2 regions of the Streptomyces sp. NPDC048270 genome follow, and region 1 is predicted to be linked to the other one. Evidence: riboswitches for the same ligand, from Rfam matches in the RefSeq annotation. Region 1 holds a riboswitch; the other holds the start of a gene.
The links. Region 1 has a riboswitch for cobalamin ahead of AB0D66_RS04690 (energy-coupling factor ABC transporter permease). Riboswitches for the same ligand answer to the same signal wherever they lie in the genome.
Positions count from the first base shown of each region.

Region 2: linked by a shared signal. The riboswitch ahead of AB0D66_RS09140 (ABC transporter substrate-binding protein) and the one ahead of AB0D66_RS04690 (energy-coupling factor ABC transporter permease) in region 1 are both predicted to bind cobalamin.

Region 1 covers NZ_JBEZLV010000003.1:314,449-322,047, forward strand. The annotation lists gene cbiQ (cobalt ECF transporter T component CbiQ) at 1-108, opposite strand, end outside; gene AB0D66_RS04685 (energy-coupling factor ABC transporter substrate-binding protein) at 112-456, opposite strand; gene AB0D66_RS04690 (energy-coupling factor ABC transporter permease) at 456-1,151, opposite strand; cobalamin riboswitch at 1,180-1,405, opposite strand; gene AB0D66_RS04695 (flavodoxin family protein) at 1,699-2,412, shown strand; gene AB0D66_RS04700 (hypothetical protein) at 2,441-2,971, opposite strand; gene AB0D66_RS04705 (hypothetical protein) at 3,134-3,757, shown strand; gene AB0D66_RS04710 (L-serine ammonia-lyase) at 3,874-5,256, opposite strand; gene AB0D66_RS04715 (APC family permease) at 5,417-7,069, opposite strand; gene glyA (serine hydroxymethyltransferase) at 7,236-7,599, opposite strand, start outside.
Region 2 covers NZ_JBEZLV010000007.1:42,639-50,237, forward strand. The annotation lists gene AB0D66_RS09135 (iron ABC transporter permease) at 1-708, opposite strand, end outside; gene AB0D66_RS09140 (ABC transporter substrate-binding protein) at 705-1,952, opposite strand; cobalamin riboswitch at 2,358-2,480, opposite strand; gene AB0D66_RS09145 (DUF4142 domain-containing protein) at 2,780-3,481, shown strand; gene AB0D66_RS09150 (DUF1996 domain-containing protein) at 3,496-4,881, shown strand; gene AB0D66_RS09155 (sigma-70 family RNA polymerase sigma factor) at 5,047-5,844, shown strand; gene AB0D66_RS09160 (helix-turn-helix domain-containing protein) at 5,912-7,231, opposite strand.

The sequences.
Region 1 (7,599 bases):
GGGAAGGCACACCGCGGTGACCGTCAGCCCGATCCCCAGCAGCGCCTTCTCCAGGGGGTGGCGATGGCGCCAGCGGCTGCTGTGCGCCGCCGCGTCGATCGGCAGCACCGCCTACGACTCCGTGGCGGGGGCCTCGGAGGGCGTCGTGGCCGCCGCGGCCGCAGCGCCCTGGCGGCGGCCCTTGCGGACCCCGAAGTAGTACGCGAGCACGCCCGCGCCCAGCGCCGCCTGGAGGGCGAACAGCGCCGACTCGATCTCCCCGGAGGGGGGTTCGTACAGCGGCGAGAACCACGGCTCGTAGTCGGGCCTCAGCTCGGTGATGGCCGCCTCCGCCTGCGCGTCGGCGCCCGCGAACGGCTCCTCCTTGCCGTCCCCCAGCCCGAGGGCGAGGGGCAGCACGGCCAGCGCCGCCACCAGGAGCAGCAGCAGGGTGTTGATCTTCGCGTTCCTGGTCATCAGACCGCCGCCTCCCGCTGCTTCTTCGAACCGGTGAGCTTGGCGACGCCGAGCCGGATCAGGTCCGACTTGCTGGACTGCATCAGCAGGCGCATCACGAGCACGGTCAGCAGGCCCTCGCTCACCGCGAGCGGGATCTGGGTGAGCGCGAAGATCTCCGCGAACTTCACCAGCGCGCCGGTGAAGCCGGTCGCCGCGTCGGGGAAGGCCAGCGCCAGCTGGACGGAGGTCACGCAGTAGGTGACCAGGTCGGCGAAGAACGCGCCGAAGAACACCGCCACCATCAGCGGCAGGTCGAACTTCCGCAGCAGGCGGTAGACGGCGTAGCCCGCCCAGGGCCCGGCTACCGCCATCGAGAAGACGTTGGCGCCGAGCGTGGTGAGCCCGCCGTGCGCGAGCAGCAGCGCCTGGAAGAGCAGGGTGATCGTGCCGAGCACCGCCATGATCGGCGGCCTGAACAGGATGGCCCCGAGCCCGGTGCCGGTGGGGTGGGAGCAACTTCCCGTCACCGAGGGGATCTTCAGGGCAGACAGGACGAAAGTGAACGCTCCGGACGCACCGAGCAGGAGCGTGCTCTCGGGATTGGCCTTCACCTCGCGGGTGAGGGCCCGGACGCCGTGGACGACGAACGGAGCGGACGCGGCGCCCCAGGCGACCGCGTGCAACGGGGGTAGGAACCCCTCGGCAATATGCATGAGTGGGGAGACCTCTCCAGCACCTCGTGGATGGACAACGCGCCCCGGCCGGTCTCCTGGCTCACGGGTGCTGATGCCCGGGCTCCGCCTTCCCGGGGCCGTGCGGAATCCCGCACGGTGTCCCAGTGGCTTCCCGCTGGGGGTCCCCCCGACGGAGGCAGGGGGAGAGTGGAGCCGGACTTCCCCGATCACAGTGGCGAGGGCCGCACCGGTTTCCCACCGGTTTCCCGAACACCAAGGCCCGCTGACCCTAGTCGGCCGCGCGGGCCGGTAACAACCCGTCTCGAACGGGCCACGAGGTCTCCGGATTCCGCTTGTCGGTGACCCTGGGCGACCGAGTCGGCACAGTCCCGCCAACAGCCGCGCCTGACAGGGGAGTTCCCGGTTCCGGTCCGGCTCGGCGCGGTCCGCCCGGGCCGCCGCGCCGTTCCGGACCGCCGCGGGCCGGCCGGGGCCGCTCCCGAACCGTTCCGCACCCGTGATCCGGGCGGCCCCGTACGGGCGCGGCCCGGTGGCGGCCCCGGCCGGTCCCGCACAGGCTGGGACCGTGGCTGCCGACTACGACTACTCAGACCTGACCGCCGTCTACGTGAACTGCACGCTCAAGCGCTCGCCCGAGGCCAGCAACACCGAAGGGCTGATCGACAAGAGCCGCGCGGTCATGGCGGCGGCGGGCGTCCGGACCTCGCTGATCCGCGCCGTCGACCACGACATCGCGACCGGCGTCTGGCCGGACATGACCGAGCACGGCTGGGAGAGCGACCAGTGGCCGGTCCTCTACAGCCAGATCATGGACGCCGACATCCTCGTCCTGTGCGGCCCGATCTGGCTCGGCGACAACAGCTCCGTGATGAAGCAGGTCATCGAACGGCTCTACGCCTGCTCCTCCCTGCTGAACGAGCGGGGCCAGTACGCCTACTACGGACGCGTCGGCGGCGCGCTGGTCACCGGCAACGAGGACGGCGTCAAACACTGCGCCATGAACATCCTCTACAGCCTCCAGCACCTCGGCTACACGATCCCGCCGCAGGCCGACGCCGGCTGGATCGGCGAGGCGGGCCCCGGGCCCTCCTACCTCGACCCGGGCTCGGGCGGCCCCGAGAACGACTTCACCAACCGGAACACTGCCTTCATGTCGTGGAACCTGATGCACCTGGCCGCCCTGCTCAAGCGCACGGGCGGCATCCCGGCCCACGGCAACCAGCGCTCGCTGTGGGACGCGGGCTGCCGCTTCGACTTCCCGAACCCCGAGCACCGCTAGGCCGGCGCCCGGGACCCGGCCCGTCATCTCACCGCGTCGTGTGGGAGATGTCCACGACGAGCCGTTCGGGTGAGTGCAGGGTGTAGGCGCGGTAGTAGGGCACGGTGTCGAAGGCGGCTCCGAAGGTGACGTACCCCTCGTAGTCGCCGGTCATGGCGATGCCCTTGAGCTTGGTGAGCCCGATCTTCTGCAGCTTGGGGCCGCGGTAGACGCTCTCCCCGGCGTCGTTGTGCGCGGCGGCGGGGTTGAGGCGGATCTCCAGGAAGTGCTTCCCGGCGAGCGGCACGGGCTTGCCGGACCCGTCGTAGATCAGCTGCGCGACGGGGGTGACGGTGACCCCGGGGACGTACCCCTGCAGGTCGATGACGATCCGGTCGTACGTGGCGTGCCCGCCCCAGCGGGCGTTGACGACGAGCGGGGTCTGGGTCTGGGGCTGGGTGGCGGATGCGGTGGCGGCGGATGCGGTGGCGGCCGAGGCAGGGGCGGCGAAGGAGAGGCAGGCGGCGAGCAGAGCGCCGGATACCAGGGCCACGAACTGCCGGAGACGTGGGTGGATCATGACGTCCCCTCGATTCTCGAGTGACGGGGACTGCTGGCACAGCCTAAGACGCCGCGATGGATCCCGCAGTTCCGGTTCCGGTCCGGTTTTCCACCGGTACACAACTGCCTTTGATGGCAGGCTGGTTGGGTGCACCAGCCCCGCCCGACAGGAGAGAACCGGATGCGCCTCGCCCGCTTTCCCCGCCACGCGGTGCTCGCCGTGGCCCTCGTCCTGGCCGCCACCGCCACCGCCTGCGGAGGCGACCCGGAGCGCGAGATCGCGCAGGACGGGAAGGGCGGCTACCGGTGGAAGGCGACGGACGAGATCTGCAACGTCCTCCCGTACGGCGAGCTCGCCGACCCGCTGGGCGCGCGGGAGGAGGCCGCGGACCGGAACAAGCGGGCCGGCCAGGGCGCTCCGGGCGTCGAGTGCGTCCAGCCGCTCGTCGAGAGGGGCCCGGCCACGTACGGGAGCGTGAAGGTCGAGCTGGACATCGCCTACACCGAGAGCGTCGACTTCGCCGAGGACGTCTTCGCCAGGGGCCTGGCCAACACGCGGAAGGACCTGCCGGACAGCGGCCTCACCGAGGTCGAGGGCCTCGGCAGGGAGGCCTACCGGTTCGGCTTCAACAAGCCGGACGACCGCCGCCAGGTGCGCGAGCTGCGGCTGCGGGACAGCAACCTGATGATCGACATCACCGTCACGGCCGAGGCGCGCTCGCAGCCCACCCCCGAGAGCCTCAAGGCGTTCGACGCGTCGGTGCAGGACTTCGCCGAGGCCTCCCTCAAGGCCCTGCGGGGATAGCGCGAAGGGCCCGGCGCGCAGGTGGTGCGCGCCGGGCCCGGTGCCGGGCGCCGCCGCGGCGGCTCAGCCGCCGTGGTGCCGGCCGTGTCCCGCGGCCGCGGCCCGGCCGCCGCGGGTCAGCACTCGATGACGTTGACCGCGAGGCCGCCGCGGGCGGTCTCCTTGTACTTGACCTTCATGTCCGCGCCGGTCTCCTTCATGGTCTTGATGACCTTGTCGAGGGAGACCTTGTGGCTGCCGTCGCCGCGCATCGCCATCTTCGCCGCGGTCACGGCCTTGACCGCCGCCATGCCGTTGCGCTCGATGCACGGGATCTGGACCAGGCCGCCGACCGGGTCGCAGGTCAGGCCCAGGTTGTGCTCCATGCCGATCTCGGCCGCGTTCTCGACCTGCTCCGGGGTGCCGCCCAGCACCTCCGCGAGGGCGCCGGCCGCCATCGAGCAGGCCGAGCCGACCTCGCCCTGGCAGCCGACCTCGGCGCCGGAGATCGAGGCGTTCTCCTTGAACAGCATGCCGATCGCGCCCGCCGCGAGGAGGAAGCGGACCACGCCGTCCTCGTCCGCGCCCGGCACGAAGTTCGTGTAGTAGTGCAGGACCGCGGGCAGCACGCCCGCCGCGCCGTTGGTCGGGGCGGTCACGACCCGGCCGCCCGCCGCGTTCTCCTCGTTGACCGCCATCGCGTAGATCGTCGTCCACTCGCTGCGGTGCATCATCGGGTCGCCCTCGGTGCGCAGCTGGCGCGCCGTGGAGGCGGCCCGGCGCTTGACCCGCAGGCCGCCGGGGAGGATGCCCTCGCGGGACATGCCGCGGGCCACGCAGGACTGCATGACGCGCCAGATCTCCAGGAGCCCTTCGCGGATCTCGTCCTCGGTGCGCCAGGCCTTCTCGTTCTCCAGCATCAGCGAGGAGATCGACAGGCCCGTCTCGTTGGCCAGGCGCAGCATCTCGTCGCCGGAGCGGAAGGGGTACTTCAGCACCGTGTCGTCGAGCTTGATCCGGTCCTCGCCGACGGCGTCCTCGTCCACGACGAAGCCGCCGCCGACCGAGTAGTACGTCTTCTCCAGCAGCGGGGCGCCGGCCGCGTCGTACGCGAAGAGCGTCATGCCGTTCGCGTGGTACGGCAGCGAGCGCCGGCGGTGCAGGATCAGCTGGTTCGGCTCGTCGAAGGCGATCTCGTGGCCATCGCCTATCTCCGCGCCGAGCAGCCGCAGCCGGCCGCTCTTGCGGATGCGCTCCACCTCGTCGTCCGCCGTCTCCACGTTCACCGTGCGCGGCGAGTGGCCCTCCAGCCCCAGCAGTACCGCCTTGGGGGTGCCGTGGCCGTGGCCGGTCGCACCGAGGGAGCCGAACAGCTCGGCGCGCACGGACGCCGTCTGGGCGAGCACACCGTCCTTCTTCAGACGCGTCACGAACATGCGCGCGGCGCGCATCGGACCGACCGTGTGCGAGCTGGACGGACCGATGCCGATCGAGAAGAGATCGAAAACGGAGATGGCCACTGGCGGACTCCCGGAACATCCCCGCTGTTGCGGGGAGACAACGACCCGTCCAGCTGCCTCGGAGGGTATCGAGGCGACCGACGGTTGGGCGGACTTTGCGGGGTTTCGGGCAAAGGGCGCCGGTGGGCGCCCTTGCCCTGCTAAAGCAGCGTACGTCAGTTCATGCGGGGGTCAGCTCCCGCTCCGGGGCGTTGCCCGGCGTGATGTCGGCCTCGGCGTCGAGGACCGGCTCGGGGCCGGGGAGCCCCGCGTGGTGGGCCTCGACCCCCGACCGTACGGCCCAGAAGTACGTACCGAGCGCCATGGCCGCCACCAGGGCGATGTCCAGGCCGCCCGGGATGGTGCCGCGGCCGCCGAAGTCGGCGGAGCCGAGCCAGGACAGCAGGGACAGGGCTCCGAGGAAGAAGACGATCCACCAGGCGGGGGCGAACTGCCGCAGGAGGTTCTTCTCACCCTTGCGGGAGAGCACCAGCGCCGCGATCGGAGCGGCCAGCAGGGTCAGCGCGGTGACGATACCGGTGTTCGGCCACTTCGACCAGTACAGGGCGCAGGCGGCGAAGACGAAGGTCAGCGGGCACAGGACGGAGGCCGCGGGGAGGCGGAAGGGGCGGGCGAGGTCCGGCTTGGTGCGGCGGAAGACGCCCACCGCGATCGGTCCGATGAGGTACGAGATGACCATGGCGGCCGAGATGATCGGGGCGAGCGTCTTCCAGCTGTGGCCGACGGTGACCAGCAGCAGGACGGAGAAGCCCAGGTTCATCCACATCGCCGGGCGCGCGGTCCCGTAGACGGGGTGGGTCCGGGCCAGCCGCTTCGGGAAGAAGCCGGTCTCGGAGAGGTTCTGGACCATGTACGCGGCCGAGGCCACGTTGGCGATGTTGGAGCCCGCCGGGGAGATGAAGGCGCCGAACTGGAGCATCACCACGACCCAGTGGATCATCAGGAGCTTGGCGAGCTCGGCGAAGGGCGAGTTGAAGTTCACGCCCGACCAGCCGCCGGCCTGCGCCAGGTGCTCCGGCGGTACGGAGCCCAGGAAGGCCGCCTGGAGGGCGAGGTAGATGACCAGGCCCAGCGAGAGCGCGCCGACCAGGGCGATCGGAATGGCCCGGCCCGGGTTCTTGGCGGCGCCGCCGAGGTTCACCACGGCCTGGAAGCCGTTGAAGGCGAAGACCACGCCGGAGGTGGTGACGGCGGTCAGGACGGCCGTCCATCCGTTGGGCGCGAAACCGCCGTGGGCGGTGAAGTTCTCGGTGTGGAAGCCGGAGGCGATCAGCGCGACGACCGCCAGCACCGGGATGGCGAACTTCACCAGGGTCAGCAGGGAGTTGATCTTCGCGAGGAGCTGGACCGACCAGTAGCAGGACAGCCACAGCAGGACGGTGAGCAGCAGGGCCACGGCCATGCCGAAGCCGGTCAGCTGGTGGGACCGGGCGTCCACCAGGTCCTTGGCCCAGCCGAAGCTCCAGGAGGACATGTACTGGGTCGCCGCGATCGATTCGATCGGGATCAGCGAGGCCACCGCGATCCACACCGCCCAGCCGCTGATGAAGCCGAGGACCGGACCGTGCGAGAGGGAGCCGTAGCGGGCCATGCCGCCGGGGATCGGGTAGGCCGCGCCCACCTCGGCGTAGGACATGGCGATCATGCCGATGAAGACCGCGCCGATGACCCAGGCGACGAGCGCCGCGGGACCGGCGACCTGGGCAGCCGTGCCGGCGCCGAAGAGCCAGCCCGATCCGAAGATCGAGCCTATGCCGATCATGACCAGCGCGAAGAGACTGAGTCCCTTCCTGTCGGCTGCGCTCATGTCCATGGGTGGGTGTCCGTCCTGCCAGGGGATGCGGTGATTCCTTTATTCGGAGCCTATTTGCCGCTTCTTGAAGAATTCAGTGGCAATGGGCCGCATTCGCCTGGGGCTTTGGTCATGAAAAGGGCCCGACCCTGTGCAGAACAAGGCCGGGCCCTTTCCGAGCCCGTGACTAGAGCGACGGGTACAGCGGGAACTTCGCGGCGAGCGCGGAGACGCGGGCCCCCAGCGACTCGCTGTCGTAGGCGGGCTTCAGCGCGGCCGCGATGATCTCCGCGACCTCGGTGAAGTCCTCGGCGCCGAAACCGCGGGTGGCCAGCGCCGGCGTGCCGATCCGCAGACCCGAGGTGACCATCGGAGGCCGCGGGTCGTTCGGGATGGCGTTCCGGTTGACCGTGATGCCGATCTCGTGGAGCCGGTCCTCGGCCTGCTGGCCGTCGAGCTCGGAGTTGCGCAGGTCGACCAGGACCAGGTGGACGTCCGTACCGCCGGAGAGGACGGACACGCCGACCTCGGTGACGTCGGGCTGCACCAGG
Region 2 (7,599 bases), on a different contig from region 1:
CAGCGCGTTGAGGCGTTTGGCCGTCAGCAGCGCGGTCAGCAGGCCCGCGCCGATCACGGGGAGCATCACCGCCAGGTCGGGCCAGGTCGTGGCGCTGAAGCTGCCCAGTCCCCACAGTACGAACTGCTGGGCGCGTTCGGGCTGTGCGTACACCAGCATCACGCTCACTACGGCGGTGGCCGCCGAGCCGATCATCACACCGATGACCAGCAGGGTCACGGCGGACCGCACCCAGCGCGACAGCAGCAGCACGAGGGCGAGCACGCAGCCGGCGCCGAGGGACGCGGCCAGCACCACGCCGAGGCGCCCCAGGCCCGCCAGGTTCCCGGTGAAGCCGCCCGCCACCCCGCCGGTGCTGACGACCACCGCGGCCACGCCCATGCTCGCGCCCGAACTCACCCCGAGGGAGAACGGATCGGCCAGCGCGTTGCGGAACAGGGTCTGCATCTGTACGCCGGCGACCGCGAGCGCGGCTCCGACGGCGGTGGCGGTCAGGGCGCGCGGCAGCCGCACCTCTTGGACGATCACGGCCCAGCGCGGGTCGCCGCCGCCCGCGCCGGACAGGACCCGGACCACCTCGGCGACCGGTACCCGGTACGAGCCGGTGGCGATGGTGAGGACGAACAGGGCGGCCGTGCCGGCCGCGAGCGCCGCGAAGACGGCGGCGCGCCGTCGTCGCGGCGTCGTACGCGGTTCCCGTGTGCTCACGCCTTCGGCACCTTGGCGTAGAAGGTGAAGGCGTGGTCCTGGGACTCGTCGGGGTGGAGGAGGGCGTAGAGGTCCGCGAGGACCAGGTCGGGGCGCAGGACCCCGCGCTCGAAGTAGTCGTTGCCGCCCTCGGGGCCGAGCGCCTTGGTGTTCGTCCAGACCTCGCCGCCGGTGACGGCCTTCAGCTCGCCGTAGCGGCGGTCGGCCTTCACGGCGTCGCCCGTGGACGCCCACTTCTCGCCGACCAGCCACAGCGGCGCGTCGCCGCCCTTGGCGTAGACGGCTTCGAAGGTGAGCTGGAGGTTTCCGGTGCCGGGGTCCTCGGCCCAGGGGTACGTGCCGCCCGCGTCCTTGATCAGCTTGCCGGCGTAGCCGCCGCCGGGGGCCATGTTCCAGGTGCCCTGGTACATGGTGCCCGGCAGCACCTGGACCGGCCGGCCCGCCGAGACCGCCGCGGCGGCCTTGGCGGCGACCTTCCCGTAGTCGCCCTCGACCGTGTCGAACACCTCGGCGGCGCGCTTCTCCGCCCCGGTGAGCGCGGCCATGGCCTTGACCCACTCGGCCCTGCCGAGGGGGCTCGGCTCCAGCCACTCGGCATTGGCGACGACGGCGATGCCGGCCTGGCGCAGCTTGGGGTACTGGGGGTCGTCGGTGCCCTGGGTCATCAGCACGTCAGGCTTGGCGCCGATGACCGACTCGGCGTTGAGCGTGCGGTCCTTGGCGTACTCGACGACCTTGCCCGCCCGGACCCGCTCGCGGACCTCGGCCGAGCTGATGTGCTTGGCGCCCGCCACTCCGGTCAGTACGTCGAGGGTGCCGGTCTCGGTCAGCAGCGGCAGGTGGGTGGTGGAGGCGGAGTACAGGCTCTTGACCGGGACGGACAGCTGCTGGGCGAAGGCCAGCTCTGCGTCGAGAACCGGCTTCGGGGCACCGCACTTGACCAGCACGTACGACTCGGGCTTGGCCTTCGGATAGGGCTCGTTGACCGTGAGCACCTGGTAGCTCTTCTCGTACCGCAGGGAGAAGTTCTTGGCGTGCCGCACGGTCGACTTGACCGGGAAGTAGTCCTTCTCCGGGTCGAAGTCGGTGATGCAGCCGGCGCTTTCGCCCCCGGCCGCTCCGGCGGTCCCCGATCGGGCCGGATCGCCGCCGCAGGCGGTGAGCGCCAGGGCGAGCCAGGGCGCGAGCAGCGTCGCGAGGACGGCGGACGGGCGGCGGGCGGGCAGGGGTGGTCGTACGGGCACGGGAGCTCCTGGAGGCGTGCGTCGGACGCGCACCGGAAACCACCGGGGCGCGCGGAGGGGAGGGCGGGGCGGAAAGAGGGAATTCCGGGGCTGGGAAGGGTTCTTCAGCGCCCGGACGGAAGCGCGGGGCCGGGGGCCGGGACGGCCTGCCGGCGCGGTCGGCCGAACCTGACGGGTCCGGCGAACCCGACGGGTCCGGCGAACCAAACGGGTCCGGCGAACGAAACGGGTCCGGCGAACCGGCTGGGGAGACCGGACGCGCAACGGCGGGCCGGGCCGGCGGGGCGGCCGGGCCGGCCCTCACGGGCAGCGGGCGGCGCAGGGGTCACACAAGCACGCGGGCACACGAGTGCCACCGTCCTCTCTCGGGGAAATCCGCCCCGGGGCATCGAGGTGCGACGGCGTGAGTCTCCTGACTCGGGATCGGCGCTTCTCCGGCCTTCCCGCCCGGTCGGGCGGTGGCATCGGCGGAGTCGCTCCCCCTTCACAGTGGCGGTACCGTGCCGGATTTACACCGGCTTCCTCGTTCCGCCGTCGCTTGACGGCCGAAGCATCCCAGACCGGCGCGCCCTCCCGCCAGTCCCTCAACTGCGCCTCGAGCGGGGGACGTCGCCGGCCACCCCGTCGGGGCAGGGCGCGGCGCGGCAAGATATCAGCCCTTCGGGGACTTGCCCGGATGTTTATCCAATGGTGATGGTCCTGCCGACAGGCCACCACCCGTGGCACTAGCGTCCCGTGACACCCCGGGAATGCGGGTGTGCAACGCACGGCGCGTGCGGACCCTCCGGCCCCGCTGCCCCTCCCGGCCCACGGACCTAGGAGGCACTGTGCTGTCATTCGGGCGGCGTTCCGTCAGCAGGTTTTCGGTCGCCACGAGATACACGATCGGCAGCGGCTTCGTCATCACCGCACTCGCCGTCACGCTGATCGCGCTGCTGATCCCCGTGGAGAGGTTCGGCACGCAGGCCTCGGCCTCGGCCGCACGCCCGGCCGCCGAGGACGACGGCGCCGGGATCATGAGTACGCCGTACGGGCCGCTGACCCCCACGGACCGGGACTTCGTGCGCAAGGTACGGCTCGCCGGCCTGTGGGAGCTGCCCGCCGGACGGCAGGCCCAGCAGCGCGGCACGCGCGGCACCGTGCGCACCGCCGGCGAACACCTCGTGGAGGGCCACACCGAGCTCGACCGGCAGGTGATCCAGGTGGGCCAGGCCCTCGGGGTCGACCTGCCCAACCAGCCGTCCGAGCAGCAGCGGGGATGGCTGGGCCAGCTGACCCGCGCCCAAGGGGACGAGTACGAGCGGCTGTTCATCCAGCTGCTGCGCCGAGCGCACGGAAAGGTGTTCGCCCTGCTGGCCCAAGTACGGGCGCAGACCCGCAACTCCATGGTCCGCACCCTGGCCACGTCCGCCAACGCCACGGTCCTGGACCACATCACGGTCCTCGAGGACAGCGGGCTGGTCGACTTCGACGCGCTCAACGTCCCCGACGGGACCCCTGCTCCGTCCGATGTCCGATCGACGAAGTGAAGTGAAGTGATCGCATGAGTGAAAAGGGCCATAAACGCCCCCGGTTGACGAACAAGCTGCTGGCCGTGGTCTCCGCGCTGGTCCTGGGCGGCGGCGGGGTCGCCGTCGTGGCGGGCAGCGCGAACGCGGGCCAGGAGGGCCGCCTCGACTCGGCCGGGGCCGCGCAGGTGACCGACACCATCGACTGCCCCGACGTCGGTGACCGGCTGACCTCCGTACCCGACCAGGCCCGGGCCGAGGTCGACGAGGGCCTCGGCGACCTGGACGTCCAGGTCGCCGACGCCTACCGGCGGCTCGCCGCGGGCGAGGCCCGGGGCGAGGAGCTCATGGGCGGGCTCAAACAGCAGCGCGAGCAGACCATCGGCCGCATGTCCGACGCGATAGCCCGCTCCGCGGCCCGTCCGGAGGAGCTGAAGGACCTGAGCGGCTGCGAGGTGAAGCAGGCCGCCGCGGAGGACGACGCGGGGGCCGGCGCCCAGGCGGCCGACGCGGGCGCCGCCCGGAGCACCGGCGGCAAGGGCGGCCCGGCACGCAGCGACTTCGTCGCCATCGGCAAGGTACGGCCGAACGTCCGCACTCCCGCGGCCTCGGCCGGGGCGTCCACGGGGTCCTTCAGCTCGCAGTGCGGACGCAACGAGAACGGCCACTTCAACCCCGACAACGTGATCGTCGCCCCCGGCGTCTCCAACGGCGCCCACCACATGCACGACTACGTGGGCAACGAGTCCACCGACGCCTTCTCCACCAACGACAGCCTCGCCGCCTCCGGCACCACCTGCGGCAACGGCGATCTGTCCAGCTACTACTGGCCGGTGCTGCGGCTGCGCGACGGCAAGGCGGAGCGGGACGCGCAGGCGCCGGGCGGCGGCCAGGACGCGAACGTGGGCACGATCCTGCGGCCCAAGCAGGTGTCGATCACCTTCAAGGGCAGCCCGGCCGGCAAGGTCAAGGCCATGCCCCGCTTCCTGCGGATCATCACCGGCGACGCCAAGGCCTTCACCAACGGCACGGCCAACGCCAACGCCTCGTGGAGCTGCACCGGATTCGAGAACCGCCAGTTGAAGGACAAGTACCCGATCTGCCCCAAGGGCAGCGACGTGGTGCGCACCTTCACCTTCCAGAGCTGCTGGGACGGGCGCAACACCGACAGTGCCAACCACCGCACGCACGTGGCGTTCGCGAACCGCGACGGCCGCTGCCCCAGGGGCTTCAGCGCGATTCCGCAGCTGGTGCAGCGGATCACGTACGGGGTCGCCCCCGGTGCGCGGTTCGCCGTGGACAGCTTCCCCGAGCAGCTCCACAAACCGGTGACCGATCACGGCGACTTCATCAACGTGATGAACAACGGCCTGATGAACACCGCGGTGGACTGCATCAACAGGGGGCGCACCTGCCGCTGACGCAGCGGTTCCACGAACTCCCGGACGGGGTGCGGCTCCTCCCCCATCGCACCGCGCCCCGTCCGGGAAGGGTGTTGGCCCGAAGCCGACTTCGGGCCAACGCCGCACACGTGTGCCCAGCCGGCCCCCGACCCCGACCCCGACCCCGACCCTGCGAGGAGTGCCATGTCCGCCTCTCGTGCATCCGATGACGACCCGGAGCATCCGGCCGCCCCCTCCGACGGAGAACTGACCCGGCGGCTCAGGAGGGGATACGGCACGGGCACCGCCGACGCCGCCGTGTGCGACCTCCTCTACCGGCGCCACCGGCGGGCCGCCCTCGCGTACGCGCGCACCTGCTGCCGGACCCCGCAGGACGCCGAGGACCTCGTCTCGGAGGCCTTCGCCCGGACCCTGCAGGCCGTCCGCTCCGGGTCGGGTCCGCAGGGGCCGTGGCGCGCGTACCTGCTGGCCGTCGTCCGCCACACGGCCATGCAGTGGCGCGACGGCGACGGCAGGACGCTCCTGACCCCGGACTTCGACACCTGGTGCCAGCAGGCGGCGGCCGGCGGCGACCCGCAGCGCCGGCTGCTGGCGGGTGAGGACCGGCGGCTGCTGGCCCGTTCCTTCCAGACCCTGCCCGCCCGCTGGCAGGCGGTCCTGTGGCACACCCTCGTCGAGGAGGACCCGCCCCACGAGATCGCGGCGCAGCTGGGCATCACCCCGAGTGCGGTCACCTCGTTGGCCTTCCGGGCCCGGGAGGGGCTGCGCGAGGCGTACCTGCTCGCCCATCTGGACACCGTGCCCGAGGGGCGGTGCGGCCACTTCAGCCACATGCTCGGCTCGGCGGTCCGGCGCGCCGGTACGCGGCAGCCGCGCGCCCTCGCCCGCCATCTGGCGGGGTGCGAGGACTGCGCACGGTCGTACGAGGAGCTGCTGGACCTCAACTCGGCGATGCGCGGGGCGGTGCCCGCCGCCTCGTGAGCGCCGGCCGGCCCGGCCCCCGTGGTTCCGGGGCCGGGCCGGCCGGCGCTCTTGTTCCTCCGCTGTCTCACAGCCCGTTGACGCGGGCCATCCGTCCGACGACCAGCGGGGTGAAGTCCGCCGTGACCACGCGCGCCGTCCTGCGCCCCACCTGCGAGTGCCGGCGCCGTACCTGGGCCATCAGCCGGCGGCTGCGCAGGGCCATCTCCAGTTCGAACCGGGTGCGGGGGTCGCGCAGTCCGGGCCCGAAGAGCTTCTCCAGCTGCCGCATGCGGTAGCGCACGGTCTGCGGGTGCACGCTCAGGGCCTTCGCGGCCTCGGGTGCGCCGCCGCCCTCCAACCAGGCCAGGAGGGTCACCTCCAGCCGCTCGCTCTGGCGCGGGGTCAGGTCCGCCAGCGGCCGGAGCCAGCGGGCGGCCAGCGCATGGGCCAGGGGCTCGTCCTGGAGCAGCAGCAGGGTCGAGAGGTGGTCGTCGACGAAGACGGGGCGGGCGTCCAGGCCCGCGCGGGCGGGTGTCAGCGCGAGCAGGCGCAGGGCCCAGCGCAGCGAGGACGCGGTGTCCCGGAGCGGTACCGCGTGGCCGACGGCCGCGAAGCGGCCGCGCAGCGGGAGTTCGAGCGGGGCCCGGGTATCGGGATCGGGGCTCGGGACCAGCAGGCAGGGGCGGCCCGCGAACGTCCCGGCGAGGGCGTCGTCGAGTACGGTCGCCAGCTGCTGCGCCTCCCCGGGCGCGGCCGGCGCGATGGCCCGTACGGCCACCGGGAGGGGCCAGCCGGCCGCCTCGGCGAGCTCGGCGAGGGAGGTGTCGGAGGGGGCCCGGTCGTCGGTGAGGGAATTGAAGAGGTCCTGTCGCGCACGGTCGGCGCCGGGCCCGAGGGGTTGCTGCCTGCCGTGGTGTCCGCCGTCCTGGGCGTCCTCCTGCCGGTCGCGGTGGCCGTCGTGCGGGCCGTCGCGGTGGTCGTCGCGGTCGTCGTGCTCGTGGTCGCGGTGGCGGTCGCGGTGGTCGTGGCGGTGGCGGTCGCGGTGGTCGTCGCGGTGGTCGTCGTGGTCCCTTCCCGCCACGACCTCCAGGGCCGCGTGCCGGTGCCCCAGATCCGTGTCGGCGGGCGTGTCGGCAGCCTGCCGCGGGTGTGGGGCCTGTTCCCTGCTCGGGGGGCAGCCGCGGGTGTCGCGGTAGCCGAGCGCGGTGAGAAGGGCTTCTTCCACCCGCTGTCTGAGCAGTTCGTCGTCGATGGCATCGTTGTCATCGACAAGGGCGGAAAATTCCGGAATTCCATGCAGAAGCTCCTCCACTATCTCGGCGGCCAAAGCGGGGAGTTCCCGTCGAAGGACGCGGGTCCACTCGCCGCGGGGGCGGGACCAGATGCGGTTCAGAAGTTCGCACATCGTTTCCTCGTTCGTGCCGGGGTGAGGCCTGTCCGGTAGCGGAGGACAGGCCCGCCGAGGTTGCCTCTCGCGTCAACATCCGTGCCTGACAAGAGAGTTGTGACCCCTCGTACTCCCTCCTGGAGGGGTCCGACCCCATTCGGTCCCGCGGTTTTGCCGTGATTTTGCCGTCGGGGACGCGTAGGCGGCGGGCGGCGCGGTGGCCAGTCGCAACCTCCGCTGGAGGGGAATCTTCCGGTGTTGTTCGATGCCCCGGAGACGCGGTCGCGAGAAATTATCACGTTTCGATAAATCCTGTGGAGGCGCCGTGTGGCTCCACGATGCTTCTGCACTCCGGCCCTAGCTCCTCGGCCGGCGCGGGAATTTCA